DNA from 2 places in the Acetomicrobium thermoterrenum DSM 13490 genome. Region 1 is predicted to be linked to the other one. Evidence: riboswitches for the same ligand, from Rfam matches in the RefSeq annotation. Region 1 holds a riboswitch; the other holds the start of a gene.

Region 1 (6,639 bases):
AAAAGACCAAAAAGGTGAGAATGCGGACAAAAGACACAAATTCACCTTGAACCTGGAGGAGATCTTAGGTCCCGTTATAAGTGAGCTTGGATGCATAACGGTACTGAAAACGGGAAAGGTAACGCCCTTATACACGACCTTAAGGGGCATATGTCATGGCGGGTTTGATTTTTACCTAACCTAAAAGACGTTGCCCTTTAGGACACATGGGGAGTGGTTCCTAAAAATCCTACAAAAACTTGACGCGGTCTGCCGTCCCAATGAGATTGACAGAATTGCCGGGTCACGGTTATACTAATACGCGCTGAGGGCGGATAGCTCAGCGGAAGAGCACCTGCCTTACACGCAGGGGGTCATAGGTTCGAACCCTATTCCGCCCACCATGAGGCAGCAATATGCGGGGCTGTAGCTCAGCCGGTTAGAGCGCTGGCCTGTCACGTCAGAGGCCGCGGGTTCAAGTCCCGTCAGCCCCGCCATATTTTGACCAGGTGGCGAGAGGCGAGATAGCTCAGTAGGTAGAGCAGCGGACTGAAAATCCGCGTGTCCCCAGTTCGATTCTGGGTCTCGCCACCATTGAAAGAAAGAATAGAAGGCAAGAGGTAAGGTAGGAGAATGCGGAAGTAGCTCAGGGGTAGAGCACCACCTTGCCAAGGTGGGGGCCGCGGGTTCAAATCCCGTCTTCCGCTCCAGAGATCTCGGCGGCATAGCCAAGTGGTAAGGCAGGGGACTGCAAATCCCTTATACCCCGGTTCGAATCCGGGTGCCGCCTCCAGATAAAAAGCATACTCCGGCGTAGCTCAACCGGCAGAGCGGGTGGCTGTTAACCACTAGGTTGCAGGTTCGAGTCCTGCCGCCGGAGCCATAGAGATTAAGTCCGAAGAGGGCGTATATTTTATAGAATATCCCCCGCGAGTTCAATTGGCGGGGGATATTTGCATATTTGCCCTATGGATCTGACTGAAGGAAACTAAATGGAATCGTAGACTTTGTTTCGCTTTTTTAGTGGAAGGCCCTTCTGATTATGAAATGCGAAAGGCGGGAGATGATGACTTTCGAGGAAAAGGAAAAGAGAGAGGAATTGAAAGAGGTGACCATTTACACCGACGGTGCCTGTTTAGGCAATCCCGGCCCTGGAGGATATGGTGTAGTCTTGCTTTACAACGGCCATAGAAAGGAAATATCGGGAGGATTCAGGCTTACGACGAACAACAGAATGGAGATATATGCAGCTATAGCGGGATTGAGCGCCCTAAAGTGCAGGTGTAAGGTCAAGCTTTATACTGATTCGAGGTATCTCGCCGACGCTATGAATAAGGGGTGGGTAAAGAGGTGGAAGGCCAATGGATGGATGCGAAATAAAAAGGAAAGGGCTTTGAATGTCGATCTGTGGGAACAGCTGCTCCGGTTATGCGAAAAACATGAAGTGGAATTCCTCTGGGTCAGAGGACATGACGGAAATGTGGAGAACGAACGTTGCGACCAACTTTCCACGACTGCTGCCAGAGGCAAAAACCTCCCCATTGATCAGGGCTACGAAAATGCCGACCAATAACCCATTTTAAGAAGAGCGGATTTATGGCTTGTTTTGGAGTATGTCATTTGATTAAAGTCCTTTCAAAATATGTGATTTGTTTGACTAACTAGAGAGAAGGTAGTAGTATATTTTATACAGGAAAAATATATCGCCGGGGGTGCTTCGCGATGGCGGGGCTGAGAGCATACCCCTAGACCTGACCCAGGTAATGCTGGCGGAGGAAGGGCGAGCCGAAAAATTTAAATCAACCGAAAATCTAGATGTAAACCTAAAAAGCCGCCCAGGGGCGGCTTTTTATTATGGAAGATTAAATCTATAGGAGGTGCTTAAAGGTGAAGCTCGATGAGCTGGTTATAACAAAAGCCATAGTCGAAGGGTACTTCAAGAAACTAATGAATTGTTTAGAGCTCGATGTTGCCATAGTTGGCGGAGGTCCTTCTGGGCTGGTGGCAGCTCTTGAATTGGCCAAGGCCGGCAAGAAGGTGGCTCTTTACGAACGCAAGCTAAGCGTTGGCGGCGGAATGTGGGGAGGTGGAATGCTTTTTAATGAGATAGTGATACAGCATGAAGCCAAAGAAATCTTGGAAGGGGTGGGCGTCAATGTACGCCCCTATGAGGTCGAGGGATATTACACTGCCGATTCCGTTGAGGCCGTGAGCACATTGACGAGTAAGGCCGTGAAGGCAGGAGCGACGATATTTAATGCCCTTAGCGTGGAGGACGTAGTGGTGGACGATGAGGAGAGGATAAATGGGCTCGTTGTAAATTGGACGGCTGTGGAGATGGCAGGTCTTCACGTTGATCCACTGTCGATTCATTGCAAATATGTGATAGACGCTACGGGACACGACACCGAAGTGGTAAGAGTAGTGGCGCGCAAGATGCCGGGCAGGCTTTTTACGGCGACTGGCAACATTGAAGGCGAGAAGTTTATGTCGCCCGACAGGGCAGAAAAGTTGACAATAGTAAACACCCGCGAGGTATTCCCGGGTCTTTACGTGGCCGGAATGGCAGCCAATGCCACCTTCGGAGGTCCCAGGATGGGGCCTATCTTTGGGGGGATGCTGCTTTCGGGCGTGAAGGCCGCGAGGGAGATTTTAAGTAAAATTTAGCAAGTTTTCTTACGCCTCAATTTTTTGGTCGCGAGCGAATTTGATTGGCCCTAGGTTTTGCTCGCGACTTTTTTCCTGGCGGTCTGATCAATTGGAAGACAAGTGATATTGTGGTAAATTGAGACTAAATAAACGGTTCAGGAGGTGTTGTAGATGTTGGATATTTCTCAATTGGTTTCCCTTGGTTCGGAAAGGGCTATTAAGAAGACTGTTTCAGTCGATGATACCGTCGGCAATTCGTCGCTTTACCTTGAACAGTTCTTATCGACTTCTGCATGTATAAATATGGTCGTTAGAATGGCTACGGAAATGGTTGACCAGTCGCTGCCTCAGGGGTTCATATCCGTAGGCTATCACACCGAGATAACTCATGAAGAACCTACTATGATGGGAGCCGAAGTCTCTTACAAAGTTGTCTTGAAGGAGATAGACGGCAACAGATTGACCTTCGATTTTGAAATTAGCGATAAAAATGGGATTGTCAGTTACGGCAAGCATGTCAGAGCGGTAGTAAACTACACGAAATTGCTCGAAAAAGCCAAAGAAAGGATGAGTACCTAAACCTGGATGCTTTGTTGATCTCCTGGTCATAAAATCCGTCGATGTCTGAGAGGGGGGGTAAAGTATGCATTCCCATGAAGGCGAGATTGAAATAGCTGAGGGCAAGAAATTCATAATTAGGATAAGAAGGGAACGATGCAAGGGATGCGAAATTTGCATAGAATTTTGCCCCAAGAAAGTCTTTGAAGGCGACGAGCTCGGACATCCAATCCCGGAGAGGATTGACGAATGTATAGGTTGCGGAACTTGCGAATTGCGCTGCCCCGACTTTGCCATTGAGGTAATACCGAAGGAGTGTCATGATAGTGAAGAAAAAAGTTAAATTCATGTTGGGCAATGAGGCCATAGTGGAGGGTGCACTCCTGGCGGGGGCGACATTTTTTGCCGGATATCCCATAACCCCTTCGTCAGAGGTGGCCGAAAGGGCATCCAGAAAGCTCCCTCAGATAGGGGGTTGCTATCTTCAAATGGAAGATGAAATCGCAAGCATTGCTGCCATAATAGGTGCATCCATTGGAGGGGCCAAGGCCTTTACAGCCACATCGGGACCAGGTTTTTCCTTGATGCAAGAAAACATTGGCCTGGCCATCATGGCAGAGGTTCCCTGTGTGATAGTCAATGTCCAAAGGTCAGGCCCAAGCACAGGATTGGCCACCCGCCCAGCTCAGGCAGACATCATGCAGGCCCGCTGGGGACGCCATGGGGATCACTCCGTGATCGCCCTCTCTCCTGCCACTGTGCAGGAGTGCTTCGATCTCATGGTTCAAGCCTTTAATATGGCTGAAAAGTACAGATGCCCCGTCCTTTTCATGGCCGACGAAACGGTAGGTCACTTGCGCGAAAACTGCGTTCTCCGTTTAAGGGATGAAGTCGAGATCGTGAACAGAAAGAGACCCCCTGAAGGGCTTGAAGAATATTTGCCATACAAAGCCGACGACGATCTGGTGCCTCCCATGGTCACGCCGGGCAGCGATTATTTAACCAGATATCATTCCTCGACCCATAACGAAAAGGGCTTGCCCACAAGTTCTCCTCAGGAGGCGAGGAAACTGGTCAAGAGGCTTTACGACAAAATAGAGAAAAATAAAGATGATATCATAATGTACAGAGAATTTGACGTAACGAAGTGCGAATATCTGGTGATCTGTTTCGGCGGAGCCGTCAGGGCGGCCAGGCAGGCTGCGATAGAGGCGAAAGAGGAAGGACTGAGCGTAGGCGTACTACAGCTTCAGACGGTATGGCCTTTCCCTGCAGAATACATTAGCGAAATTTCCAAGGGCAAGCGAGGGATAATCGTTCCTGAGATGAACATGGGTCAGATAATCGGTGAAGTGCGAAAAGCCGTTCCCGACGAAATTCCGGTCCTTGGGGCAAATCGTTATGACGGTGAACCCCTGACGCCTAAGGAAATTATCCAAGTCTTGGGCGAGGTGGTATCGTTATGAGCAAAAGATCGTGTGAAGTCAGCTGGAAGGCCTTTTTGAGGGAAGAAAACCTGCCCCATCAGTGGTGTCCAGGTTGCGGCTACGGGGTGATCTTGAAGAGCATGCTTTATGCCTTCGAAAAGGGCGGCCTTGCTCCGAAAGATGTCGTTGTAGTTACGGGGATCGGCTGTTGGGGTAAAGCCGATGATTATCTTTATGCCAATACAGTTCACGTTACACACGGGAGAGCTTTGCCCGTCGCAACGGGCATAAAGGTGGCAAATCCATCTATGAAGGTCATAGCTTTGATGGGCGATGGCGATAGCGCGACAATCGGAGGAAATCATTTGATTCACTCTTCGCGCAGGAACATAGACGTCGTCGCCTTGGTAGCCAATAACCTTAACTACGGAATGACGGGTGGCCAATATTCCTGCACTACGCCGCTTTATTCCAGGACGTCGACATCCTGGTACGGGGATCCTGAGCCGGCGCTCGATGTTTGTCGTATTTCGGAGACGGCCGGAGCAAGTTTCGTCGCCAGGACGACCGTCTATCATGCGACAACGATAGAAAAATATATCGGAATGGCCCTTTCTCACGAAGGTTTTTCCCTGGTGGAAGTGATATCTCCCTGTCCGACCTATTTTGGAAGGTATAACAAGCTCTCCAAAGCGCCGCAAATGCTGAAGTGGCTGAAGGAACAGTCGATACCCATAGAGCGCGTAAAGGACTTATCCGAAGAAGACCTTAAGGAAAAGTTCGTCACCGGAGTATTTGTCGATAAAAAAGGACATTCCTTCCTGTCCCGCTACAGGGAAATACAGTCTCGGGCAAGGAACGAGCTTGAAAGCGAGTGATCGTCCATGAAATACGAAGTTATTTTTGCGGGAATTGGTGGTCAAGGAGTGATTTTAGCCGGTACTTTGCTTGGCGAGGCTGCCGTAGCTTCCGGGCTGAAGGCCTCTCAGACGCAGGCTTACGGAGTATCGGCCAGGGGAGGCTTTACAAAGACGGACGTTGTTATGTCTGATAACGAGATCCTATACCCTTATGCCTTAAGCCCCGATATCGTCGTCGTTTTGGCCGAGGAAGCCCTGGTTCGGAATCTTGATATAGAAAACAAAAACTGCAAAGTGGTTTACGATTCCGGCTTGATTGACGCGTCAAAATACAAGCTGGATTCGAGATTTGTCGGATTTCCCATAACGAAGACTGCCATCGAAATGGGTTCTTCCAGGAGCGCGAACGTGCTTTCCCTGGGGATAGTTGCCAGCTGCTTGAAGGCGATTTCGACTGAGGCGTTGTTTCAAACCTTGGCCGAGGCTTTCTCGCCAAAAATACGGGATATAAACGCTAAGATTCTACAAAAAGGCATTGATGTTGGAAATGAGTTAATTTCTAGCCGTTAGCTTTATGAAGAGGCATTTCAGGGAAAGCTGTTTTTCTCTATTGTTCTTGCTGTAATAAGCTCTTTGTTCATTGTGTGTCGATAAGCCTTTGGACATCTTTGACAACATCCATTGACTTTGCTTTTGATTATGCCTTTGTGATCCCTGTTATGCCTCTTCGACACTTTTGTTTCTGATGCGTTAGATTAAAACTCCTTCCATGGCCTCTCCGAGTCCTGTTGATACCTCTGCCAAAACTTCGGGTTTTTTAAAGTTTGCGACGGCTTTTACTATCGCTTTTGCCCTTATCGAAGGATTCTCCGACTTGAAGATGCCACTTCCGACGAAGACGCCATCACAGCCCAGTTGCATCATCAAAGCGGCATCGGCAGGAGTGGCGATTCCGCCAGCTGCGAAGTTGACGACGGGAAGCCCTCCTGTTGCGCGACACGTTTCCAGCAATTCCAAGGGAACGCGCAGCTCACCGGCGAGGGTTGGCAGGTCCTCTTCGTTTGCCGATAAAAGCTTCTTCAATTGGGCATAGATTGTTCTGACATGCCTTACTGCCTCTATTACGTTGCCCGTGCCGGCTTCCCCCTTGGTTCGGATCATGGTTG
Region 2 (23,156 bases), on a different contig from region 1:
AAAAGGGCTTCATTAACTAGTGCCATATTCAGCGGCCTGCCTATCCACCATCTCTTTTCGGCAATAAAGGGTTTTTCTATATCGGGCAATCCGGTCAAGATCACGTTTTTGACGACGGGCCTTTCGGCTGAGGTGTAAGTTTCATCGACTTTATTGGCCACAAGCAGCTTTATATTCTCTATCTCTTGAGCGGCGGCAACTGCGCCGCGCTCGATTATTTGAGACGCATTGGAGAAGTTCATCAAAGATATATCGTCTACGGAGGGTCTTATCACAAAATCCGAGTATTGCAGGTCCTCTTGGACATTTTTTGCCGTCACTATGCCGACCGTTTGGCCTAACACGTCCACTATCGAACGTATCTCCTCTTTGGTCACCAACTTTCCAGTGACATCTACAGCTACCACTGGATAATCGGGAAAAAGCTCTTTTGCCACTCTAACGGGCAAATTTGCCACCATACCGCCGTCGATGAGGAGCTTGCCCTCGTAAGGCCACGGGGAAAATATACCCGGCAGGGCCATCGATGCCCTCATCGCAGAAGCGAGATTTCCCTTGGTTATTACAACCATGTCTCCGGTTTCAAGGTCCGTGGCGACAGCTGCGAAGGGTATTGGCAATTTCATGAAATCGTAGGTTTCCGCTTTAGCCGTATATTTCAACATCTCCTCGTAAAGACCCTTACCTTCCATGAGCCCCTTTCTTCCAACAATTCGCCCTTCCTTATCGTAACCAATTCTGATTATCGACTTGCTCTGAGACGATGGCGTTTTGCCGTCCCTTGAATCGGAGAACAATTCGTATATGTCCAATTCCTGAAAAATATTTGCCAGTTCGTCTCCATCGTATCCCGCGGCTGCTAAACCTCCAATTATCGCTCCCATGCTCGTTCCCACAATTCCGACTATTTGCACTCCCTCGTCTTGCAGGACTTTGATAACACCTATATGGGCCAATCCCTTAGCTCCCCCTCCCGAGAGGGCCAAGACAACTCCCTCATCAGCTGAAGCGTCAGATTGGATACAGAATAACATCACAGATAGCAAAAAGATCATCAACGGCCTGGCTTTATTTTTTATGAACATAATGTTAACCTCCAGGAAAAGTAGATTTTCTGTATTATTATAACTTTATGGTGCAACTAATACCCTATAAACACAAAAACCACAGAGTGAAGGGGGAGTTAAGATGGATTTAAAAGACAAGGTTGCCTTGGTCACTGGTGGAAGCAAGGGTATAGGCAAAGCAATTTGCATGGATCTGGCAGCCCATGGAGCACATATTGCTTTAACATACAACGCAAAGGAAGAACTGGCCCTGGAGACCGTCAGAGAAATCGAAAAAACGGGAAGAAAGGCACGTCATTACAGAGCAAATCTCTATGACAGGGCAGAAATAAGCGCTGTCGTTCAGCAAATCGTCGAGGACTTCGATACTATCAACATACTTGTAAACAATGCAGGTATAATAGGGGAAAACACGATACTACTGGAAATCGGCGAGGAAGAGTGGGACAGGGTGTTGAACTTGAACTTGAAAGGCGTATTTTTGCTCACTCAATGCGTGTTACCCTATATGATCGGCAACAGGATGGGTAAAATAGTTAATATAAGCAGCCTGGCGGGGAAAAACGGAGGGACCATGGGCGTCCATTATGCAGCGAGCAAGGCGGGGCTGATCGGCATGACCTTTCATCTGGCGAGAGAATTAATCGAACACAATATCGAGGTCAACGCCGTAGCGCCAGGGCCTGTGGATACAGACCTTTTGACGCCCGAAGATAAATCCCGATTGGCCGCCCTTTCTCCAAACGGCAGATTGGCCTATCCAGAGGAAATTGCCCATGGGGTAAGGTTTTTGATAGAAAATGATTACGTAAACGGCGAAGTGTTGGACATCAATGCAGGCAGATATATGGACTAATAAAAGCAAGATCATGTGGGAAAATATCAAAGATATCGAATCCCACTGTTGGTCATGAGTTGGATGAAAAAAATAAAAAACACAAAGGAGACCTGACCATAGCCATGTTTCCCAAAAAGACTCTAGGAGTATTAGGCGGTATGGGACCTCTTGCCTCCGCGGAATTCATGACGCTGCTGGCCAAATTGGCCCCTGCCGAATGCGATCAGGAACACCCAAAGGTAATTTTGCTTTCTTGGCCACAAATACCGGACAGGACCAAAGCCATATTGAGGGGAGGAGAAGATCCTTCGCCCTACTTGCTCGAAGGATTGAGCAAGCTTGCCTCCTGGGGCGCTGACCTGTTGGCCATCCCCTGCAATACAGCCCATTATTTTATAGATAGAATGGAGGCTGATTTGCCGAAACCGTTAATCCACATAGTGGAGGCAACTCTTGAAGAAACAAAAAGACGCACGTCCGGTGGAGCATGGCTACTCGCCACCTCCGGAACGATAAAGACGGAGCTTTACCAAAAACACGCCCCACGAATGGGAGTGCAGCTTTTGCTGCCCGAAAAAAGTTCGCAGGAACAAATCCAAAATTGTATCGAACTGGTAAAGAAAAACGATTTGCAAGGCGCGGGCTCTCTGTTAAAGGATATCCTGTCCTCGCTGAGCAGGGAAAGGGATCTCCCCTTTATTGCAGCCTGTACTGAGATTCCCCTGGCTTTCAAGGCAATAGGCAAAGAAAGCCTGATGATTTCCAGCCTCAATGCCCTTGCTTTAAAATGTATTTCCGTTATTTACGATCAAAAGAGTCTTTGCTCTTAGAAGGGCAAAAAAAGAAGGGCAACGAATAAAATGACCACGAATATCAAGGCAAGTATCAGGCGCAGATCTAAACCGACCTTCGCATGGGATTGCGGTGTCTTGACTTTAATGTCTCCCGGCGCAATGAATCTGAAATAATCCTCCCTATCGTCGTCTTCAAGTATGCCGTGAATTTCGTATTGGCCGTTCTTAAGCAATCGCACCATGAAGATCTGGCCTATAGCTTCGCTCTCATCTTTTGCGAGAAATATCACGTCTCCGGGACGAAGCTCCGATAATGGCGTCCCGTTAACAGCATCTATGACAGGGTCGATCTCCAAAAGAGACGCATTCTCATCTGAAGAAGCATCAACTGCATATGAACCCGTTTCGTCTACATTTTTGGTAACGCGATTTAAATACCTCGTTATCGCAGGATCCAGCGAGGTCAGGTTTACGCTCTTTTCCCTCAGCTCGGGCAAGGATAATTTGGCGATCTTGAAGGAAATGATGGGAATCGTCCTTCCTGTAGCTTCGCGAATCTTTTTCTCGTATTCTATCAATTTTTCCTTGGGTAGAAAGCTTTCGCTTACCGAGGCATTTTCGTTGCTTTGCAAAAATACGTTATAGGCATCGCTAGCCACCTCCGGCCACACCTTTCGCAGTTGCTGACTCGCATGTTGTGCCGCTATGAATTCCGCTTCGTTAACGGAAGCAGGCAAAGTTCCCGCCCCTTTGGACAATATATTGGCCACTGTCGACCATTTTTCAAGGGTAATATCCTTTGCCGAATAGGGCAAGGCGGTTTGAGATGTCCATATCACCTGGCTGTCCGGTCCTACAATCGCTGCTGCCAAAATAGTGATTTGATTGCTAAAGGACATCGATGTCCATATAGCCATATAGTCTTTGCATTCCTTCATCAAGTATACGAACAAAGTCCGCGGATCCTCTTCGCCCACCTCCTGGAGGTATCTATCGATCAGCTCCTCTATTTCTTCTTCTTTAAGGCCTAACATATAGGCCAACAGCCCCTTGACATACCATTCGGTCATTTTCATCTTCTCCGTTATTTGAAATATTTAAGCATAAAGCCTTTGCCTAACAGTTCAATTGTTATTAAGATTAGACCAAATACATCGTATTTGGCAACGATAAAGGATCCTTAACTTATAAATTTATAAAGGCGGCTCTGTCATGATTAAAGACATTTTCTTTCTCTTCCTGAAGTTAAGTTTGCTTGCCCTAGGGGGAGGTTTCGTTTTCATAGGCTTTATAGAGCTGGAGATAAAAAAGAAATCCTGGGATTCGCTGTGCGACATCCCTTCCCTTATTGCCGTCAGCACATCCCTCCCCGGACCAATAATAACGAACCTATCATACTTGATAGGCAAAAGCTTAAAGGGCAGCATCGGAGGACTGACGGCAATATTGGGGGCGATACTACCACCTTTCCTGATAATCTATTTTCTGGCCCCCCTATTAATGAATCAAGGAGCTTCGAATTACTTTGTGGCAACCTTTTTGCGGGGAGGGATAATAGGCGTAATGGTCTTCGTCCTTTTAACCGCTTCCCGATGGATCTACTCTGTCTACAAGATGGGTGCAGTTAGCTTTATAAGCTACATCCTCATGACCGCCCTAATGCTCATGGGGATTCACCCCCTTTTTGCTTTAAGCATCGGGTTTATCGTAAATATATCATGGGGAGGGAAAAGGGACATTGAATGAACTGTTACTTCTTGCTCTGGCCTTTGGCAGGATTTCCTTGGGCAGTTTTGCCGGAGGATTGGCTTCCATCGCACTGATATATCACGAAGTAGTAATACACTACCACTGGCTCTCTCCCGAGGAATTCGAACAAATGATAAGTTTGGCACAGATGTCACCCGGTCCAATCGCAGTCAACGCAGCAACTTATATCGGAAAAAGACTTGCCGGCCTGCCGGGAGCTGCAGTTGCAACGGCTTTCATGGTTGGAACGCCCATTATTTTGCTTATAACAATAACTTACACTATTAAATTCTTTTCCATCAGCACAAAAGCCAAACATAAAATAACTCAATCCCTGCGTCCGGGAGTTGCAGCCCTTCTTACAGCGAGTGCCCTGCGGCTCTTATCGTCATCCCTGGGGGAACCGATATATATACTATTGACACCGCTGGCTCTGTTCTTGCTGCTTAAGTCAAAGGCAAAGGACCAACCCTCTCTGGCAATCATACTTTGCGGTGCATTGGCGGTCGCGACGGCATTAGCTGCCAGAGCGTTATGAAATGTCTAAAATAAAGAGCCTAGCTTATAGCAAGGACCATATACAAAGTGCCTCCATCTTTCAACCTGAAGGGCAGAGTAAAATATCTGGTCGAATCTCCTGCTGACGGAATGGATCTTATACGCTCTCCCACCAACAGCTGCGGCGGGGTCAAATCTACGCTTCCCATCTCATTTAGCTTTATAAATGCTTGCCCGCTTGCCATGTTCGCCAGCTCCCCCAGCACACTCATGGACAGCGCATCGCCCAGCTTTGGCGTTATAGCTCCGCCTGACATGGCAGACACTATTTCGTTAAAGCTTGCCTCATCTACCATAATTGCTACGGTGCCCCTTGCCTTGGATGCAACAAACCCAACCAAGGCCGCTGCCCTGCTTCCCGAAACGCTCACTTCGGAGGTGATAGCAGCTTTATCGAGGGTTATGTCTACGCCCATACTTTTGCATACCGATACCAGAGCCCCGGCAAATCCGTTGACGACTACCGAAAAAAATTTAGGATCCATGCGTTACCCCTCCATCGACGATCTTCTTCTCCATCCACCTTCTGGTCAGCGCCCAGGCAGCCAGGTCATCTATGTCCCTTCCGGGGACTAAAAGCGACAAAGGCCAAAGCCTGCGAAAACCCTTGGGCGGATGGATTCTATAATACATCTTTCTGGCTTGCAACGTTGAGAAGGATTCATCTACAACTTCGTATTCGATTTTCTTCCTGAGCAACCCGCGCTCTAGCTCCTCCGAAGCAGTGCCGCCGCCCAACAACACCAACTCCACGTTTTTGTCGACGAGCAGTGACGTATCCCCCTCGCACCCGTAGGGAGCTAATTCAACCCAATTGCCTTCAGACAAGGCAATCAAAAAGCTTTCAAATAATTTTTTGGGGATAATTCCCGAATAAAGCAGCTCGCCCTTTTCGTCTACAAAGGCAAAGCCAATTTTATCCCTTCCTGGATCCAAGCCGAGGTACATCACCTGTCACCCAAAGTAGAGGCCCATCGGGGATACAGCCAAAGCCACTGTTCGGGATGCCTTGAAATCCATTCGGACAGGATATCGTTGCACAATCGAACGTTTTCTTCAATAGGTCTGTCGAAAAAATCTTTCACCCTTTCCTCCAAAGAGGGCAAAAAGTAAAGGTCGTGATGAATGTTATCCTTCCTCCGTACTATAAACAGGGGAACTATTGGCGATCGCATCTTCATGGCAAGCTTTACGGGCCCATAGGGAGTGCTTGCCGGTTGTCCTAAAAAGGGAGCGATTATTCCCTTGTCCTTTGCGTCTTGATCGAGCAAAACACCCAAGATATTTCCTTCCTGAAGACACTTTATGGCACCCCTCAGGTCGAAACCCTTACCAATAGTCTCGACACCACAGGAGGCCCTGATATCGGTTATCAACTTAGTGATACGAGCATCCCGCTGTTCGGCTCCTATAGCCCTCATTGGATAATCCTTGATGCCCAGATAGGCCGCTGCGAGCTCCCAATTGCCCAAATGTGCTGTGAGCAATATCACTCCCCTGCCGCAAGCTAGGGCATCGTTAAGATTTTCTATGTCATGGACAGAAACTATTTCGTCTATTTTTTTGCCTATCTTCGCCAAATTCAGAAATTCTACGACGCTTCTGCCCAAATTTATATACGATTTTGCGACGACCTCTCTGGCAACTTCGAGGCTACAGCCCAGAAATTTTGAACACCTGATAATGGCCTTTGAGGATTTGTCCTTATTTAAGCTAAAGACCATGCGCCCCAAGCTGCCGCCCAAAGACAGGGCTGCAGAATGGGGCAACAGGTGTGATTGCATGCTCAAATACTGTATGCCTAACCATATAAGCTCTTGAGTCATGAAAATTTAATCACCATCCATAGTTATGTTGTCCGTGACATGTATGAATTATCTCAAAACGTGTCCTTCGGCATATCGGTATTTTCACAAAGGAGTGACTTGAAAGCTTCCGTAGACATACTGAAAAGTATAACCTAAAAACTTCCTAATTGTTCAAAATTTCCTGCAAAACATTCAGGACTTTCCCAAAATCGACGGTATAGACCCCCTTATGTCCCTAGGCACTGAAACAGGCCCGGGCACCAAACCAATGGGATAGGTTTTCATTTCTTGCACTCCTAACTTAGTAAAATTTTCTATATATCATTGAACCTTCCCACTCAATTGGCTATAGCCTCTTTTGAACACTTTTATACGAATCTGGACTGGAAATTCAAAACCGTAAAAGGAGGGCCTAGGCCCTCCTTTTACGGTTTATACTCTCGTACAGTACATTCAAGGAAATATTTTTCCTTCTCGCCCGCTCTAAATCCCAATTCAATAAAATAGCCTTAAAAAAATCCCTTTCTTTAAATATATAAGACCTCTTCCTCTCACGAACCGCCCTGTAAAAATGATGCAACAAAACTGCCTTGGGATCTTCTATCCGATCCGTAGGAAAAGGGCCTCGAAAGGCTAACCCCGAGGCCCTTTTAACGGCATCATCATCCGCCAAAAGCCAGGCTTCAATTTTCCGCCTAGCGGGAACGAAGATTAACCCCGGACTTTCCGATTCCAATATGAGGTTTTCATCCTTATCGTCTGCTTCGTCGTATATGGCTATCACGAAGTATCCCTTGGCATTCAAGATTCGCGCATGACGATCCGCTTCCTTCAGAAGCCTGTTGACTCCCCCAAGTTGTCTTACCTTTGTTATTACACGGTCCGGGACAAGCTGTCTAACGATGCTTTTTACGACCAGAACGTCATTTGCGCCTTCGCACAAAAAAGCCAGCTTTCCCGACATAAATCCTTCGCCGTTAAATGTTTTTCGCCACCTCGAAGGCATCCCATATGGTGAACATGAAGTTACGCACCTTCATGGCATCTCCGATCAAATATGTATTGGGAAATTCCTTGCGCACCGAATCGTATAAGCCCTTCTCTTCCCTGAGACCAATGGCTATGACTATTGTATCTGCCTTCACCTCTTTACGCCTAAAGCTCTTATCCGTTAAGATCACTCCTTCGGGAGTCACTTCGCTAACGATAGCTCCCGTTATGCTCTTTACTTTGTAAAAATCCAACAAGTCGAGTAACATCATCTTATTTGCGTGACATTGCGGCACGCCTGCTGACATCAGTTCATCGAGCATCTCGACTATTGTTACGGATTTACCCTGCTGAGCCAGCCACAGAGCCGTCTCGCAACCGACCAGGCCTCCGCCGACTACGAGAATATCTTGACCTGCCTTGCCTCTGCCGAGCAGCAGCTCTTCTGCTTTTATGACGTTATTCTTCTCTAAGCCGGGCACATCTAAATCCTTCGGCACAGATCCGGTAGCCACAATTACGACGTCAGGATTGTCCTTTTTTAACTGCTCTAAGGTGATTTCAGTATTAAGTTTGACCTTTACACCTGCATTAGCAAGTTCCGCCTCATACCACTCCAACAATCTAACTTCGTCCTTTTTGAATTCAGGTACCGAAGCCTCGAGCAGGTGTCCTCCCAGTCGACTGCCCTTCTCGTAAAGAGTCACATCGTGTCCCCGCAAAGCGGCAACCCTTGCAGCCTCCATGCCTGCCAGGCCTCCCCCAATAACGCAAATCTTTTTCGGCTCTTGAGCAGGAGTAAGAATCATCTCTCTTTCTCTTCCGCAGGCAGGATTAACGGCGCACGAAAGTGGTTTGCCCTCAAATATCCTGCCCAGACAGCCATCTTGACATCCCAAGCAGGGCCTGATCCTTTCTTCCTGGCCTGACTTTACCTTGTTTGGCCACTCGGGATCCGCGAGCAACCCTCTTCCCAAGACGATCACATCGGCAGTTTTTTCTTCCAAAGCTTGAGCGGCAAGGTCAGGCAGCTCCATCCTGCCGGCCATGAGCACGGGAACGCTTATCACCTTTTTTAGCTCTCGAATCAGGTCTATGTAACAGCCGTGTTTCATATAGTTCGGCGGATGGGCCCAGTACCAGGCTTCGTACGAACCTGCATCGGCATTAAAGCCGTCGTAACCTGCTTCTTCCAGTATCTTGGCTGCTATGAGGCCTTCCTTTAAGTCCCTTCCTCTTTCCTCGAACTGCTCTCCGGGCAAACCTCCCTTATTCCATCCCTTTATGTAGCTTTTTACGCTAAACCTAAGGATGACCGGAAAGGTCTTGCCCACCTTGGACTTAATGGCCTTAATTATCTCGATGGGAAACGTAAGCCTTCCTTCCAGGTCTCCGCCGTATTTGTCGGTCCTCCTATTGAAGAAGCTCATGGTGAACTGATCCAGAAGGTAGCCTTCATGCATGGCGTGTATCTCGATGCCATCGAAGCCGCAAGCCACGGCGATCTCTGCTGCTTCTGCAAACCTCTCGACCAGGCGTTCCACTTCCTCGGTCTTAAGCTCCCTGCATGTTACGTTGGGTTCCCAGTAGTTTGGAATGGCCGAAGGAGCTACCGGTTGACAGTCGAGCATGATTGGATGAGCATTATGGCCCAGACCGGCTGTAACTTGGACGAATATCTTCGATCCGTAGGCATGAACTCTTTCCGTAAGTTCCGAAGCCCTAGTGATGAAATGAAGCGGATTTAACGTTATACACGGAAAGGTAGGCATTTTCAGCTTTTCTATCTCGTTTTCGACCTTAACTGCTCCCGTTATGATAAGCCCGGTACCGCCACGAGCCCGTTCGACGTAGTATTCGACGGCTCTGTCTGCAAAACAGCCATCCTCAGTAACCATGCCAATGATTCCCATGGGAGCCATGGCAATTCTATTTGGTATTACCGCACTTCCTATTCTGATGGGCTCAAACAGCTTTTCTTGACCCTTCTGCATTTTCGAGACACCTCCTTATTTATGTCAATCTCCTCATGCGCTAGCTGTAATATATTATATCATGCCCTGAAAGCCGCGTTATTTATACGCCATGGTATATTAACCATCACTTTGGGCTTAAAATAACAAAGAGGCCGACTGCTTTGGTAAGATATCGATAAAAACAAATTTATGTTATATTATCGAACGGTCGCAAAGAAACCCACACAAAGCGCGAGGGGGGCGTAATTTAACATGGCACGTAGAGTTGGCACGATAGCTAGAGGGATCAGGGCACCCTTGGCCAAAGCTGGAGATGACGTGATCTCGTTAGTGATAGATTCCATAAAGAGGGCGTGCAAAGATGAGGGCTTTTCGCTGCGAAGCAGGGATGTCATAGGCATTACCGAATCATTAGTCGCCAGAACGCAGGGAAACTATGCCTCTATATACCACATAGCTGCCGACATTTCACAAAAGACATCTGCTGAGGAAATAGCAGTTCTTTTTCCCATAATAAGTCGGAACAGGTTCTCTTTAATCCTAAAAGGCATTGCTTTGACCGGAAAAACTATACATCTTTTTTTAAATTATCCCAACGACGAGGTTGGCAATCCCGTAATGGACAGGGACGTCCTTTACGATCAAGACATAAATCCCTACATCGATTTATTAGACGAAAAAGACTATCGAACCATACCAGGGCTCGCCATTGTTCATCCCTTTACAGGAGTAGATTACGTAGAGCTTTACAAAAGCCTGGCCCCTAAAGGCAAAGTGAATATATATTTTTCAAACGATCCAAAGGTGGCTTTGAACTACTCAAGCGAAATCTTGCTCGCAAACATCCATGAAAGATCTTGGACGAAAAAAATCCTTTCCAAAGCCGGCGCCAAGAGGGTTCTCGGATTGGACGACCTGCTTACCGAACCCGTGAACGGGAGCGGCTATAACCCCGAGTACGGCTTGCTCGGATCTAACATGGCCTCTGAAGACAAGGTCAAACTTTTTCCACGAAACTGCCAGGAAATCTGCGAGAAAATACAGTCCAGGCTTAAAAACATCTTTGGCGTAGAAGTGGAAGTAATGATTTACGGCGATGGAGCTTTCAAGGACCCCAAGACCGGCATATGGGAGCTTGCCGATCCCGTGGTCTCTCCCGGCTTCACCAAAGGCCTGACGGGAACACCTAAAGAGATCAAATTAAAATATGTAATCGACAAAGAGCTGGAGGGAAGTAGAAGCGCCCTCGAAGAATCCGTCAAAGAGCGTATTCTTAAGAAGAAAGAGCTTGACATAGATACAAACGAGACTTTGGGCACCACTCCCCGCATGTACACCGATCTTCTCGGAAGCTTGTGCGACCTGACCAGCGGAAGCGGAGACAAGGGAACGCCCATAGTGTTAGTGCAGGGATACTTCGACGATTATACGGCCGAATGGTAATACAATTTTGCAACAATGTTGCGTTTTTTTAGAAGATATCTATACTTGACATGGATGCATCCCTAATCGCATGGCTAGATCAACCCGGGCATCCTAATATATTCCGTGGGAGGTATTTCTATGTCGCAAAGAATCAGACAATTGCTTGCAATCGTGATCGGAGCAACCCTTATTCTGTCCTTTAATGCCGTCAATGCCGCTCCGGCCGCCCAAGAAGACATAGTAGCCGTTGCCTCGAGCATTCATGAGTGTATCAAGGAGTTGGCGTCCGAATTCGAATCCGCAAAGATAGGAAGGGCCCCTAAAATAGTTGCCGGCGCCTCGGGCAAGCTCGCGTCTCAAATAATGGCAGGGGCTCCTTTTGGCTTATATCTATCCGCGAGTCCGGAATGGACTGAAAAGCTTCGAAAAGAAGGCTTTTTGTTCGATGTATTTCCCATGGCTTTATCTTTCCTTGTGGCATGGTGGGCGAAGGACGAGCCTATTTCTACCGAAGCTTTCAAGGAAAAGGATGTCCGCTTATCCATCGCCGACACTAAAGCTGCGCCCTTCGGCAAAGCCGCTGCACATTATCTGCAATCTCAGGGCATTTACGATGAGCTGTTAGAGGAAAAAAGACTTGTGATAACGGGCAATGTCGAACAGGCTGCGCTGGCCGTCAAAAGCGGAGGAGCAGATATAGGAATGTTCTCCTTATCGATAGCAAAAAAGCTGAACAAAGGAAGATATACCGTGCTGCCCGTGGAACCGTTGCAAAACAGCGGTGGCCTGGTCAAGGAAAGATATTCGGAGAACCTCAAGGCCTTCTGGGAATACATAAGATCCGAAAGGGCCAACGAAACATGGATCAAATGGGGTTTTGAGCCAGTGCAAGGGAAATGATTCCGTCTCTTTTCGTAAGCTTAAAGGTATTAGCGGCCGACATTCCCCTGCTACTTTTTTTAGGAACGTCGATTGGCTGGATCTTGGCAAAAAAGAACTTCAGGGGGAAGAACTTGGTTTACAACCTCATTATATTGCCGATCGCTCTTCCTCCTTCCGTTGTAGGTTTATACCTTCTCATGGCGCTGGGACGTATCCCGTATCTGAAAGAGGCAAATATACTTTTTTCCTTTACCGCTGCCGTCATAGCTCCTCTTTTTCCCGCCCTTCCGATAATGATACAGGCCGCTAAATCGGGTTTCAGCGCTGTAGACGAAAAGCTGGAAGCGGCAGCCCGCACTCTTGGCGACAGCGAATTCAAGGTGTTTCGGAGGGTGACCTTCCCCCTGGCTAAACCTTACATCATCGGAGGACTTGCCTTATCCTCCATGAGAGCCCTTGGGGAATTCGGCGTAACCTTAATGATAGCGGGGAACATACCCGGCAGAACCCAGACTTTGCCGCTTTTCATATACAGCAGCGTAGAATCCATGAGTTTTTTTGAGGCAAATATTGCTGCCATCTTGCTGACGGCATTGGGAATTGCCAGCCTATTGATTGTAAAGAGGATGGGAGGTAAGGCGTGAAAGATTGTTTAGAGGCTACATTCTTCAAAAGATTAGGCAATTTTAGTCTTGACGTTTCACTCGGACTCAAAGAGGAGATAGGAGTGCTCTTCGGCCCCAGCGGTGCCGGAAAGAGTCAAACCCTGAAAATACTGGCAGGCATAGTAAAGCCCGACAAAGGGCGCATAAACCTCATGGATCGCCTTTTATACGACTCTTCCTCTTCCGTCTTTATAAGGGCGGCAAAGAGAAAGATCGGGTTGGTATTTCAGGAGCTTGCCCTATTTCCCCATCTGACGGTCTTGGAAAATGTCGCATATGGCCTAAAGGGGCCGAATAGGTGGCGCTTAGCAAAAAGTTGGCTAGACGCCATGAGGCTCGAAGGATTTTACGACAGAATGCCCGATCAACTATCCGGTGGACAGAGGCAACGCGTTGCGCTGGCAAGGGCCTTGGCGCCAAAACCTGATCTTTTGCTCTTAGATGAACCCTTCAGCGCCCTCGAAGGACCGTTGCGTCGGGCGTTGAGAAGAGAGCTGAAAAAGCTTTTCGAAAGGGTCAAAACTCCAATTCTATACGTGACCCACGACATCGAGGACGTCTGCTCTCTGGCTAATAGGGTCTTTATCATGCGCGACGGATCGATAATGGCCGACCTCGAGGCAAGCAAGCTCTGGGACCCTTTAAGTCAGGCTAACATTTGGCATTCCCTGGGATGGGGAACTTTAATACGAGGCGAAATAGCAATAAATGACGGCTATCACTGGTTCACATGGCAAAAGGGGAGGTTGAGGCTCTCGCCCTCTAAAGAGTTGACCGCAGGTAAGGCGACGGTTTTCATCCCTCCCGACCAGATAAAACTCATTTATCCCAATCTTCCCGTGGATCATGAACTGCAACCTAACACACAGGAGGGAACGATAGTGGAGAAAATGGAGTTAAACGGATCCGTCAGACTCTATATCTTCGGAGCCGATGTAGAGTGGCATGCGGAGTACTCTAAAGATTCATACCTAACCCTAAACCTGCGGGAGGGGCATCCCATATTTTTCAGCATCAAACCGTCGAGCATAACGGTATTGACGGATGAGGAGGGTTGTTCTGCGAACTGATCGATAGCCCCTCGTGAAGTGCCTTAAGATACATGGCCCTTCTCAAATGCAAAGTTTGTGATAGAATGAAAACACAAGTCCCGGGGGAGTCGGGTAACCGACTGAGAGGAAGCTTTTGACAGCTTCGACCCTTAGAACCTGATCCGGGTCATGCCGGCGGAGGGAAGGTAAAAAATTTTGCAATATCAATTTAAAGTGCAGCCTTTCCCTGCATGCCGACTGATCCTAAAAGAGGAGGTCGGCAATTTTTGTTGAAGGTTTGCGGTATCACAAAGATCTATCCTAACCTGACGGTGTTCAGGAATATAAATTTTTCCACCGAACGCGGAAGCTTTGTCGTCTTTCTTGGCCCCTCGGGGTGCGGTAAAAGCACTCTATTCAGAGTCATAGCCGGGATAGAAGGAAGAGACAGCGGCCATATCGAATGGAAGGGCGAGAAGGTTAGCGATCTGAAGGACGAAGCCGCTATGATGCTGCAAAAGGACCTGCTTTTGCCTTGGTCCACCCTTTTGGATAACGTCTTGATCCCTGCAAAAGTCCTGGGCAAAGACCTTCAAAGGGAACGCAATAAGGCCATCGGCCTCCTGTCCCGTTTCGGCCTGTCGGGATTTGAAGATTACTTTCCCTATCAAGTCTCGGGAGGAATGCGCCAAAGGGCGGCACTGGTGAGAACTCTTCTCTTCGACAGAGAAATACTGCTCCTCGATGAGCCTCTATCTGCCCTGGATGCCCTCACCAGGAGGTTGCTGCAGAAAGAAATCCTTCGCATCCAGCTAGAGTTTGAAAAGACCGTCCTGATGATTACTCACGACATCAAAGAGGCCCTCCTCCTCGCCGACAGGATATTTTTGCTGTCTCATCTGCCCACAGGAATCATCAAAGAAATAGACATGAGAGATATGCCTAAACCCAGGCAAAGCCTGGGGCCAAAGTTGGCCGCTATGGAAGAGGAAATATTCTCCATACTGAGAGGTGAGCTGGTAGATGCATAGGAAGGCTCCCTTTCTTTTGATGACCTCCATCTTGGTCATATGGGAACTTGTGGTACGCCTTCTCGACGTACCCAAATTCATACTTCCCCCTCCCACAATCGTCCTACAGACAACTTTATTGCAGACTCCTCTTTTAGCCGGCCATGCCCTCGTAACAGCCCTGGAGATTGGCCTGGGCTTATGTTTAAGCCTTGCCATCTCACTGCCGCTTTCGATAATCATGTTCAAACATCCCTCCATAGATGCCGCCTTAACGCCATTCCTGGTCGCCTCTCAGGCGATCCCCGTGTTTGCCGTGGCACCTCTTTTGGTCGTTTGGTTCGGTTATGGTCTTTTGAGCAAAATAGTCATGGCAACGATAGTGATCTTTTTCCCCCTTACGGTCTCCACATATTCTGGCTTTAAACAGGTCGATTCCGATCTGGAGATCATCTTCGACCTCCTCGATGCCCCCTTCCGAAAAAAGATGAGGCTTCTCTACTGGCCCGCTGCTCTGCCGTCCTTTTTTTCAGGACTTAAGGTTGCAGTGGCAGTGGCCACCATCGGAGCGGTTCTGGGAGAATGGGTGGGAGCTCAAAGGGGGTTAGGATATTTGATGATTCAAATGAACGCAAGGTTGCGGACCGATATGCTTTTCGCCGCACTGGTTTGGCTAAGTTTAATGGGCATGGGGCTTTGGCTGTTGGTCAGCAGATTGGAGAAACGCTTTCTCTTCTGGCTCAACAACAAGGAATGACTGATTCGAGACATAAGCTCCATTGGGTAACTGTAAATACATAATTATTCATGAATAGGAGGTTGTAAAAATGAAACGGATGTGTTTGACATTTTTGTTGATCCTGGCTCTTGCGGTCCCGGCGATGGGAAAGGAAATTACCCTGATCCTGGACTGGTTTCCCAACGTGGACCACATTCCGCTATATGTCGCACAACAGAAAGGATATTTCGACGAAGAGGGCTTAGAGGTAAAGATAATACCCCCATCCGAAAGCGCCGATGCTCTCAAGCTTGCAGCAGCAGGCAGAGCGGAATTGGGCATAAGCTACGAACCGCAGGCATTGGTAGCTGCATCGGAGGGAATACCCCTGCTTGTCGTGGGCAGACTTATTGGCCATCCTCTTTCCACAGTATTGTATATCGAAGGACGCGGCATCAATAAACCGCAGGATTTGAATGGCAAACCCATGGGATATACTGTTGCCGGAATGGAGGACGTGTTGGCTAAGGCATTTTGCGAGCTCAACGAAGTGACAGATTACGACCTGGTGCACGTAGAATTTGCTATTGTGCCTTCCCTCGTATCGGGAAGAGTTGACTCAGTCATGGGCGGCTTTAGAAACTACGAAGTGGTGGAACTGGAATTAAAAGGCTACAAACCCGGTTATTTTGCCCTGGAAGAACACGGCTTTCCCGATTATGACGAATTGGTCGTCGTTGCCAACCCCACTTTCGCAAAGAAAAATCCGGAAGCTATAAGATCCATCAGAAAAGCCCTTTCAAGAGCAACTGAATACACCTTAAAAAATCCGAAGGAGGCACTTGCGGTATACTTGAAGGCCGTCCCGGAATCCGATGAGAAGCTCGAAAAGCTGGCCTTCGAGAAGACACTGCCCTTCTATGCTGAAAGCCAAATTTTGGATGCAGAACGCTGGAGGACCTTTGCCGACTTTGCGCATAAAGTCGGCCTCATCGAGCGCCCCGTAGATGTGGAGCCTCTCCTGTGGAAGGATTAAAGATTCTGGAGAAGAAAGCAGGAATGTAAAATGACAAAGACCGCGCTAAGAAATCTAATTTTAGCGGCCTTGTTCGCCGCAATGGCCGTTCTCCTTTCGGGATTGAGCATTCCCGTCGGTCCGACACGCTGTTTCCCCTTTCAGCATGCCATAAATGCCATAGCGGGAGTGCTTCTCGGCCCCTGGTGGGCAGGAGGCGCAGCGTTGACTACGAGCATAATACGAAACGCTTTGGGTACGGGGACCCTTTTTGCCTTTCCTGGGAGCATACCCGGCGCTTTGGTAGTTGGCATAACGGCAAAGGTCTTCAAGGACAAGAAACTGTACGCAGCTTTAACAGAGCCCGTCGGTACCGGCATCATCGGAGCGATTTTAAGCGTCTACATCTTAGCCCCATCGATCGGCAAAGAAGCTACTTTATGGTTAGTGATGCCGGCTTTTCTCTTAAGCAGCGTTCCGGGTTCACTGTTGGGCTTCGCTCTCCTCGTCGCTTTGGACAGGACGAGATGGTTTCAAAAAAACATTGGCAAAACGCTTACGTAATGCTAACCTTCTCTATATACGAGAACGCAGAGGTGGTAATCTTTGGAATTCATCGACGTCATAAAGATGGGCGGTCCCAGCATGTACGCCATCCTGGCAGTCTCTATCGTCGGGCTTGCCGTGGTATTGGAGCGGATTTGGTTTTACGCCAAGTCTTGGACGAACCCGGAATTATTGGAACGCAAATTGGGGGAACTTCTGTACAAGGGAGATGCCGAGGCAGCTGCTTCTTTGGTACGCGAAAAGGAGAGCTCCTTGCACCGTCTTTTTAGGGCAGCTATAGATCACTGGCTGGCGCCGCCAGAGGCATTGAAGATGTTGCTGGAACAAGAGGTTCGCCATGAGCTTTACAGATGGGAAAAGGGATTAACCCTTCTTTCCACGGTGGCCAGAGTAACGCCTTTATTGGGGCTTTTAGGCACCGTGCTGGGAATTGTCGACGTCTTCCGCTCCGTCGCCGAATCGGAGGGCCCCACCAATATGGCCCTGCTTGCCTCAGGCATATGGGAAGCCCTGCTGACAACCGTCGCGGGCCTTGCGGTAGCGATACCTGCCGTCTTGTGCTATTCCTGGTTTTCCTCCAAAATCGATGCTCTCGAGGAGTCCCTTTGGAGGGGATCCGATTTCATTTTGCGGGAAAAGATGTTAAGAGGAAGGACAGAACATGATTGACGTCAAAAAAATTTCGTTTTTTTTGTTCTTCCTGTGTATCTTATCAATACAGACATTGACTCCTCATGCAGAGGCTGACGCAAAGGAGGGCTACAAAAGGATAGTCTCTCTCTCTCCCAGTATAACGGAGTCGCTTTATGCACTGGATTATTTCGATCGCGTGGTAGGGGTTACGGATTACGACACCTATCCCCCGGAGGTATCGTCCGTAAACAGCGTCGGAGGCAGCGTCGACCCTTCCCTCGAGAAGATCCTCTACCTCAAGCCGGACCTGGTCATAGGAGAGAGGAATTTTCACCACGATTTGCTGGAACACATTGAAAGCTTTGGAATAGATACCTTGGAACTCACACTACACCACAGACTGGATGACGTAAAAGAGGCATTTTTCGAGATAGCAAAAAAGGTAGGGAGAACCGATAGGGCCGAAGAAGTGTGGAAGGACATCGAAAGGGGATTAACGGACAAAAGACGCCATACGACAAATAAATCGCAAAAAGAGGCATCGATGTTGGTGGTCGTATGGCACGATCCTCTTATTGTCGCCGGCGGGTGGAGCTACATAGGAGACATCATGAAAGCTATAGGCATAAAAAATGCTGCCGAAAGCAAAGAATATTCCTTCCCCGCCATAAGCAGGGAGGAGCTTCTTTCCTACGATCCCGATGTTATATTTCTGGTCAGATCAAAAATAGGAATGTCCACGACTGTTGAAGACTTCATAAAAACGATAGAGGGCCTCCCGATAAAGGCAAAGGAAGGGGGCGTTGTCTCCCTGGAAGCCGAGGTCCTCCTTCATCCTGGACCCAGAGTGCTTGAAAGCGCGGACATTCTTTTAAAAGCCCTGAAGCTGGGCCTCCGGGAGGGAGAGCTTAAATGAGATCGAAAAGGAGATCTTCCCCGGAAATAGAACTGACGCCTTTGGTGGACGTGGTGTTCCAATTGATAATTTTTTTCGTCCTGACGGCAGCCTTCGTCCAGGGAAGCATTACTGTATCGTTACCTGAGGGTACTGGTCAGCCGGTGTCTCAGACGCCTCTCGTTATAAACGTCGATCAAAATGGAGAAATCTTTGTCAACGACGAAAAGGCAGAAATCCCGGAAGCGGTAGACCTTGCAAGAGAAGTGGTAAGCAAAGGCAGGCCGATCCTCCTTGCAGGGGACAAAAGGACGCCCTACGAAGCCATTGTCCGTGTATTGAACGCCCTTAAAGAAGGAGGAATCGACGAAATATCCCTTGCGGTGGGAGGAGGCGACAAGGGGACCCCATGATGGGCAATATCGGGAAATGGATAGGACCATTGACCTTAAGTTTTTTAATTCATTTGGCACTTTTCTGGCACCTGGAAATCCCAAAGCCTCAAGCTCTGCCACAAAGGACGGATAGTGTCATTGCCATCAGGCTTGCAAATACGAACGAGGCCGAAAAGACCTCAAGGATTGCAGAGGATAAAGATCCTGGCCCAACAAAACCTTCCTTGCCTGACAAGCCCGCAGAGACGAAGGACTACAAGGCAAAGGAAGACAAAGCAAAGGAAGACAAAGGGACTACAAAGCTAACAAAGAAACCTGCGTCCAAGAAGCCTTTGGCTGAAAAAGAAAAGAAGGCTCCGGCAAAGGAACGTTCTCCAGAGAATATCGACGTAAAGGCCGCAGACTCGACTGCATCGCCTGCAGAGGTGGCAAAGCCCCTCCCAAGGGAAAGTGACGGCAGCAATTCTCAACCTTCGCCACTTCAAGAAGACCTTAAAGGCCAACCCGAAATCCCTTCAACTTTTTCCGACAATCCCCAACAACCTATTGCAGTGGCCAGCGAACTTGACATCCTTCGAAGCGTCAAACCCATCTATCCTCTTATATCCAGAAGACGAGGGGAAGAGGGAACTGTCATCGTATATGTGCGACTTTCTTCCGACGGCAAGGTAAAGGAAGCCAGGATACATCGTTCCAGCGGTTTTGATTTGCTCGATGAAAGCGCCCTAAAGGCCGTCAAGCAGTGGATATTTAAATCTTCGGAAGAAAAAGAGGTTCTAGTGCCGGTCGTCTTCAAGTTAAATCCCTAAGTACCAGACAAATCGATCGAACTGTTCCTCATTCATAGATTATTAAAATAGTTTTTATTTTAAATCAATAACCGCTAGTTTTTTCGATAAAAAGAAATTTTTATCGAAATGTAACAGCAAGATCAGGCAACATGCAGTATAATTAAAACAATCCATAAAATCCACTTCAATAGAGGGAGGGTGATCTTATGTCAGAGGGAGAAAAAAAGAGGGGCTTTATGGGTTGGTACTTTGGATCGAATTTGCTCATTCGAATATTGCTGGGACTCATATTAGGTATAGCGGCAGGATTGCTTCTTAAGGACAAGATACTTTGGGTGCAACCCTTCGGGGATTTATTCATTAGACTCCTTAAAATGATAGTCGTTCCAGTAATACTCTTTAGCCTTATCGTCGGAACGGCGAGCATAAGCCCCTATCGCCTGGGCAGGGTAGGAATAAAAATAATCATCTATTATTTGATAACCACAGTCTTTGCCGTTGCCATAGGCTTGATCTTCGCCAACTTGTTTAAACCGGGTCTGGGGTTAGATTTGGCGGGCGCCGAAGCGGGAGGATTTGAACTGAAAAGACCTTCCCTGGTGAATACTTTCTTGAACATAGTGCCGACAAATCCCGTCGAGGCCTTGTCCAAGGGAGATGTGTTGCCCATAATCTTCTTCGCCCTGCTTTTTGGAATAGGCCTTTCCCTGTTACGGGAAAGCGAAAAGGAAGAGCTCAGAACATCGGCTAACATCGTATATAATTTCGCCAACGGAGCTGCAGAGGTAATGTACAAGATCGTAAGGGGGATAATGGAATACGCTCCCATTGGCGTGTTTGCTTTAGTAGCTGTAGTCCTGGCGAAGGAGGGCCCGAGGGTCATAGGACCCTTAGCGACGGCAGTGGGCGCGGAATATCTAGCTATTGTAGTCCACGTAGCGGTAGTTTACGGGCTAATACTCCGGTTTTTTGGATTGCGCCTCAGCAAGTTTCTGGCTCACGCAAAGGAAGCCATTATAACAGCCTTTGTAACGAGAAGCAGTAGCGGAACATTGCCGGTATCCATGGCCTGCGCTGAAAATATGGGCATATCCAAAGGCACCTACTCCTTTACGCTCCCCCTTGGAGCCACCATCAATATGGACGGTACGTCTATTTATCAGGGAGTTTGCGCTCTCTTTATAGCTTTTGCCGTTGGTCATCAATTGCCCCTTTCGGATCAGTTGATAGTAATAGTAACAGCCCTGCTTGCCTCCATAGGCACAGCCGGAGTGCCGGGTGCAGGTGCTATTATGCTGCTTTTGGTGTTAAATTCCGTAGGTTTGCCCGTAGAACCCGGAACGCCCGTAGCTGCTGCTTACGCAATGATATTGGGTGTTGACGCCATATTTGACATGGGAAGGACCTGTATTAACGTAACGGGAGACCTCGTTGGAACGAGCGTCGTCGCAAAAAGCGAAGGTGACCTGGATATATCTAAATGGTCTTAAGCTCAACAAATAATAAGAGGGAGAAAAGAATCTCCCTCTTATTTGTTTATTTATCGATGGTCCGTAACTTCGTCTCCCTTCAAAGAAAGCCACTTACCCCAATCGATCCCTACAGGACCGCTGCAGACGTATATCAGCATGTAAGCCAAAGGAGACTTTTCCTTCAGCAATATCGAAAGGCTTATAAAACAACTAAGCAAAAACAGGAGCCTGAAAACATTTATGTTATCCCTGCTCAACTGCTTCAAGCTTGAGTAGGATATGTTCGAGATCATCAGGGCCCCGGTCCCCGTTGCTATTATTGCAGCCCCGAGGGAGGGCAAGATCACGCCCGAAATAACGAAGGAGGTCAAAAACAAACCCGCAGCAGGGATTGGAAGCCCCTGAAAACTTCCGCTTGTATGTACCACATTAAATCTGGCTAACCGCAGTGCCCCGCACAATACGAAAAAGGCAGTTCCAAGGGCGCCCAGGATACCGCTTGACGGGTATAAATATGAGACATAAAAAATCAGGCCGGGCACAACTCCGAAGCTGACCACATCGGCCAAGCTGTCAAATTCCATCCCAAACGCGCTGTCTCCTCCCAACGACCTTGCCACCTTTCCGTCCATCAAATCGAAAAATGCGGCCATGAGGATCAACCAGGCGGCCGGCATCAGGTGATCATGAAACACCAAAATCAATGACATGATGCCACATAAAATATTTCCGCTCGTGATCATGTTGGGAAACAATTTGCGCAGAGAGATGGGTTTTTTTAACATTCTCTTTCTATGAACTTTTCTGTTCAACGATATCACTCCCTTCATCCTCTAAAACCATGCCTATAACGCTGCTTCCGGCCTTGACCCTATCGCCAATCTTTACGATTGGCTTTACGCAAGGCGGAAGATAAACATCGACTTTTGAACCAAATTTTATCATGCCATAGGCTTGTCCCTTGGCCATGAATTGATCCACCTTCACTCTACACGCTATTCTCCTTGCCAGCAAGCCTGCAATCTGCACAAGCAAAACATTACCATGTTTTGTCTCGAGACCGGTATATAACCTTTCGTTGATCTCCGAGGACTTGGGAGCAAAGGCCACCAAATGTTTACCCTTCCGATACTTCAAAAAGGATATCTTCCCTTCATAGGGAATGCGATTCACGTGCACGTCGGCCACCGTCATGAATATGCCTATCTTGATAGAATTACCGACGAAGGGAATGTCAGTGCTTTCAACCTCTACGACCTTCCCATCCGCTGGACTTACAAAGGCTAAGGGGTCACTTGGAACTTCGACATGGGGCTCCCTGTAAAACCACGCCAAAAATAACGCACACAACCCCATGAAACCTCCCAAGACAGGAGATATAAGCCAAGCGCCGCAGGCCATAAAAACAGCTGCTGCGATCGGGACTACCCCCTCTGAAGCTATCTTCATGCTAGACTTCCTCCATAGCATCGTCTCGAACTATCGTAATATCTGCCACGCTATCACCTTGGTCAAGCCTTACCAAAATACTTCCCGTCGCCGTTCGGGAAAGCACGGGAACATTCTTAACCGCTATCCGCGTCACACGCCCTTTGCTGGTAACTATCATGACCTCATCATCTTCAGTCACGCTCCAGGCGCCTACAAGCGATCCCGTGCGGTTCGACAGCCGCATAGCTCTCACCCCCGAGCCACCTCGGTGATGCAGAGGAAATTCGTCGAAGGAAGTGCGCTTGCCAACGCCCTTTTCGCTAATAAACAATATCGCCATTCCCTCCTGCAGGGGTTCGCATCCAACCAATACATCGCTTTCCGACAGCCGTATGGCGCGCACGCCCCTGGCCTGTCGGCCCATTGGACGAAATTCCTGCTCGCTC

The links. Region 1 has a riboswitch for thiamine pyrophosphate ahead of BLU12_RS09510 (sulfide-dependent adenosine diphosphate thiazole synthase). Riboswitches for the same ligand answer to the same signal wherever they lie in the genome.
Region 2: another riboswitch for thiamine pyrophosphate. It lies ahead of BLU12_RS08975 (ABC transporter ATP-binding protein); the one in region 1 lies ahead of BLU12_RS09510 (sulfide-dependent adenosine diphosphate thiazole synthase).

The regions. Positions count from the first base shown of each region.
Region 1 is NZ_FNPD01000014.1:26,454-33,092, reverse strand. It holds partial or broken gene BLU12_RS09550 (ISLre2 family transposase) at 1-184, shown strand, start outside; tRNA gene BLU12_RS09545 (tRNA-Val) at 309-383, shown strand; tRNA gene BLU12_RS09540 (tRNA-Asp) at 400-476, shown strand; tRNA gene BLU12_RS09535 (tRNA-Phe) at 498-573, shown strand; tRNA gene BLU12_RS09530 (tRNA-Gly) at 615-689, shown strand; tRNA gene BLU12_RS09525 (tRNA-Cys) at 698-772, shown strand; tRNA gene BLU12_RS09520 (tRNA-Asn) at 787-862, shown strand; gene rnhA (ribonuclease HI) at 1,022-1,552, shown strand; TPP riboswitch at 1,678-1,775, shown strand; gene BLU12_RS09510 (sulfide-dependent adenosine diphosphate thiazole synthase) at 1,867-2,646, shown strand; gene BLU12_RS09505 (thioesterase family protein) at 2,800-3,207, shown strand; gene BLU12_RS09500 (4Fe-4S dicluster domain-containing protein) at 3,272-3,529, shown strand; gene BLU12_RS09495 (2-oxoacid:acceptor oxidoreductase subunit alpha) at 3,507-4,652, shown strand; gene BLU12_RS09490 (thiamine pyrophosphate-dependent enzyme) at 4,649-5,491, shown strand; gene BLU12_RS09485 (2-oxoacid:acceptor oxidoreductase family protein) at 5,498-6,043, shown strand; gene pdxS (pyridoxal 5'-phosphate synthase lyase subunit PdxS) at 6,224-6,639, opposite strand, start outside.
Region 2 is NZ_FNPD01000012.1:18,360-41,515, forward strand. It holds gene BLU12_RS08900 (patatin-like phospholipase family protein) at 1-1,085, opposite strand, end outside; gene BLU12_RS08905 (SDR family NAD(P)-dependent oxidoreductase) at 1,189-1,923, shown strand; gene cuyB (cysteate racemase) at 1,983-2,735, shown strand; gene BLU12_RS08915 (hypothetical protein) at 2,732-3,769, opposite strand; gene BLU12_RS08920 (chromate transporter) at 3,912-4,445, shown strand; gene BLU12_RS08925 (chromate transporter) at 4,438-4,986, shown strand; gene BLU12_RS08930 (chemotaxis protein CheX) at 5,006-5,491, opposite strand; gene BLU12_RS08935 (pre-16S rRNA-processing nuclease YqgF) at 5,481-5,954, opposite strand; gene BLU12_RS08940 (lysophospholipid acyltransferase family protein) at 5,954-6,832, opposite strand; gene BLU12_RS08945 (hypothetical protein) at 7,227-7,778, opposite strand; gene BLU12_RS08950 (FAD-dependent oxidoreductase) at 7,792-9,798, opposite strand; gene BLU12_RS08955 (coenzyme F420-0:L-glutamate ligase) at 10,033-11,223, shown strand; gene modA (molybdate ABC transporter substrate-binding protein) at 11,344-12,105, shown strand; gene modB (molybdate ABC transporter permease subunit) at 12,102-12,731, shown strand; gene BLU12_RS08970 (ABC transporter ATP-binding protein) at 12,728-13,822, shown strand; TPP riboswitch at 13,895-14,004, shown strand; gene BLU12_RS08975 (ABC transporter ATP-binding protein) at 14,071-14,814, shown strand; gene BLU12_RS08980 (ABC transporter permease) at 14,807-15,550, shown strand; gene BLU12_RS08985 (ABC transporter substrate-binding protein) at 15,621-16,547, shown strand; gene thiW (energy coupling factor transporter S component ThiW) at 16,578-17,090, shown strand; gene BLU12_RS08995 (MotA/TolQ/ExbB proton channel family protein) at 17,133-17,762, shown strand; gene BLU12_RS09000 (ABC transporter substrate-binding protein) at 17,755-18,642, shown strand; gene BLU12_RS09005 (ExbD/TolR family protein) at 18,639-19,034, shown strand; gene BLU12_RS09010 (energy transducer TonB) at 19,034-19,825, shown strand; gene BLU12_RS09015 (dicarboxylate/amino acid:cation symporter) at 20,014-21,297, shown strand; gene pssA (CDP-diacylglycerol--serine O-phosphatidyltransferase) at 21,348-22,064, opposite strand; gene BLU12_RS09025 (phosphatidylserine decarboxylase) at 22,072-22,728, opposite strand; gene gyrA (DNA gyrase subunit A) at 22,730-23,156, opposite strand, start outside.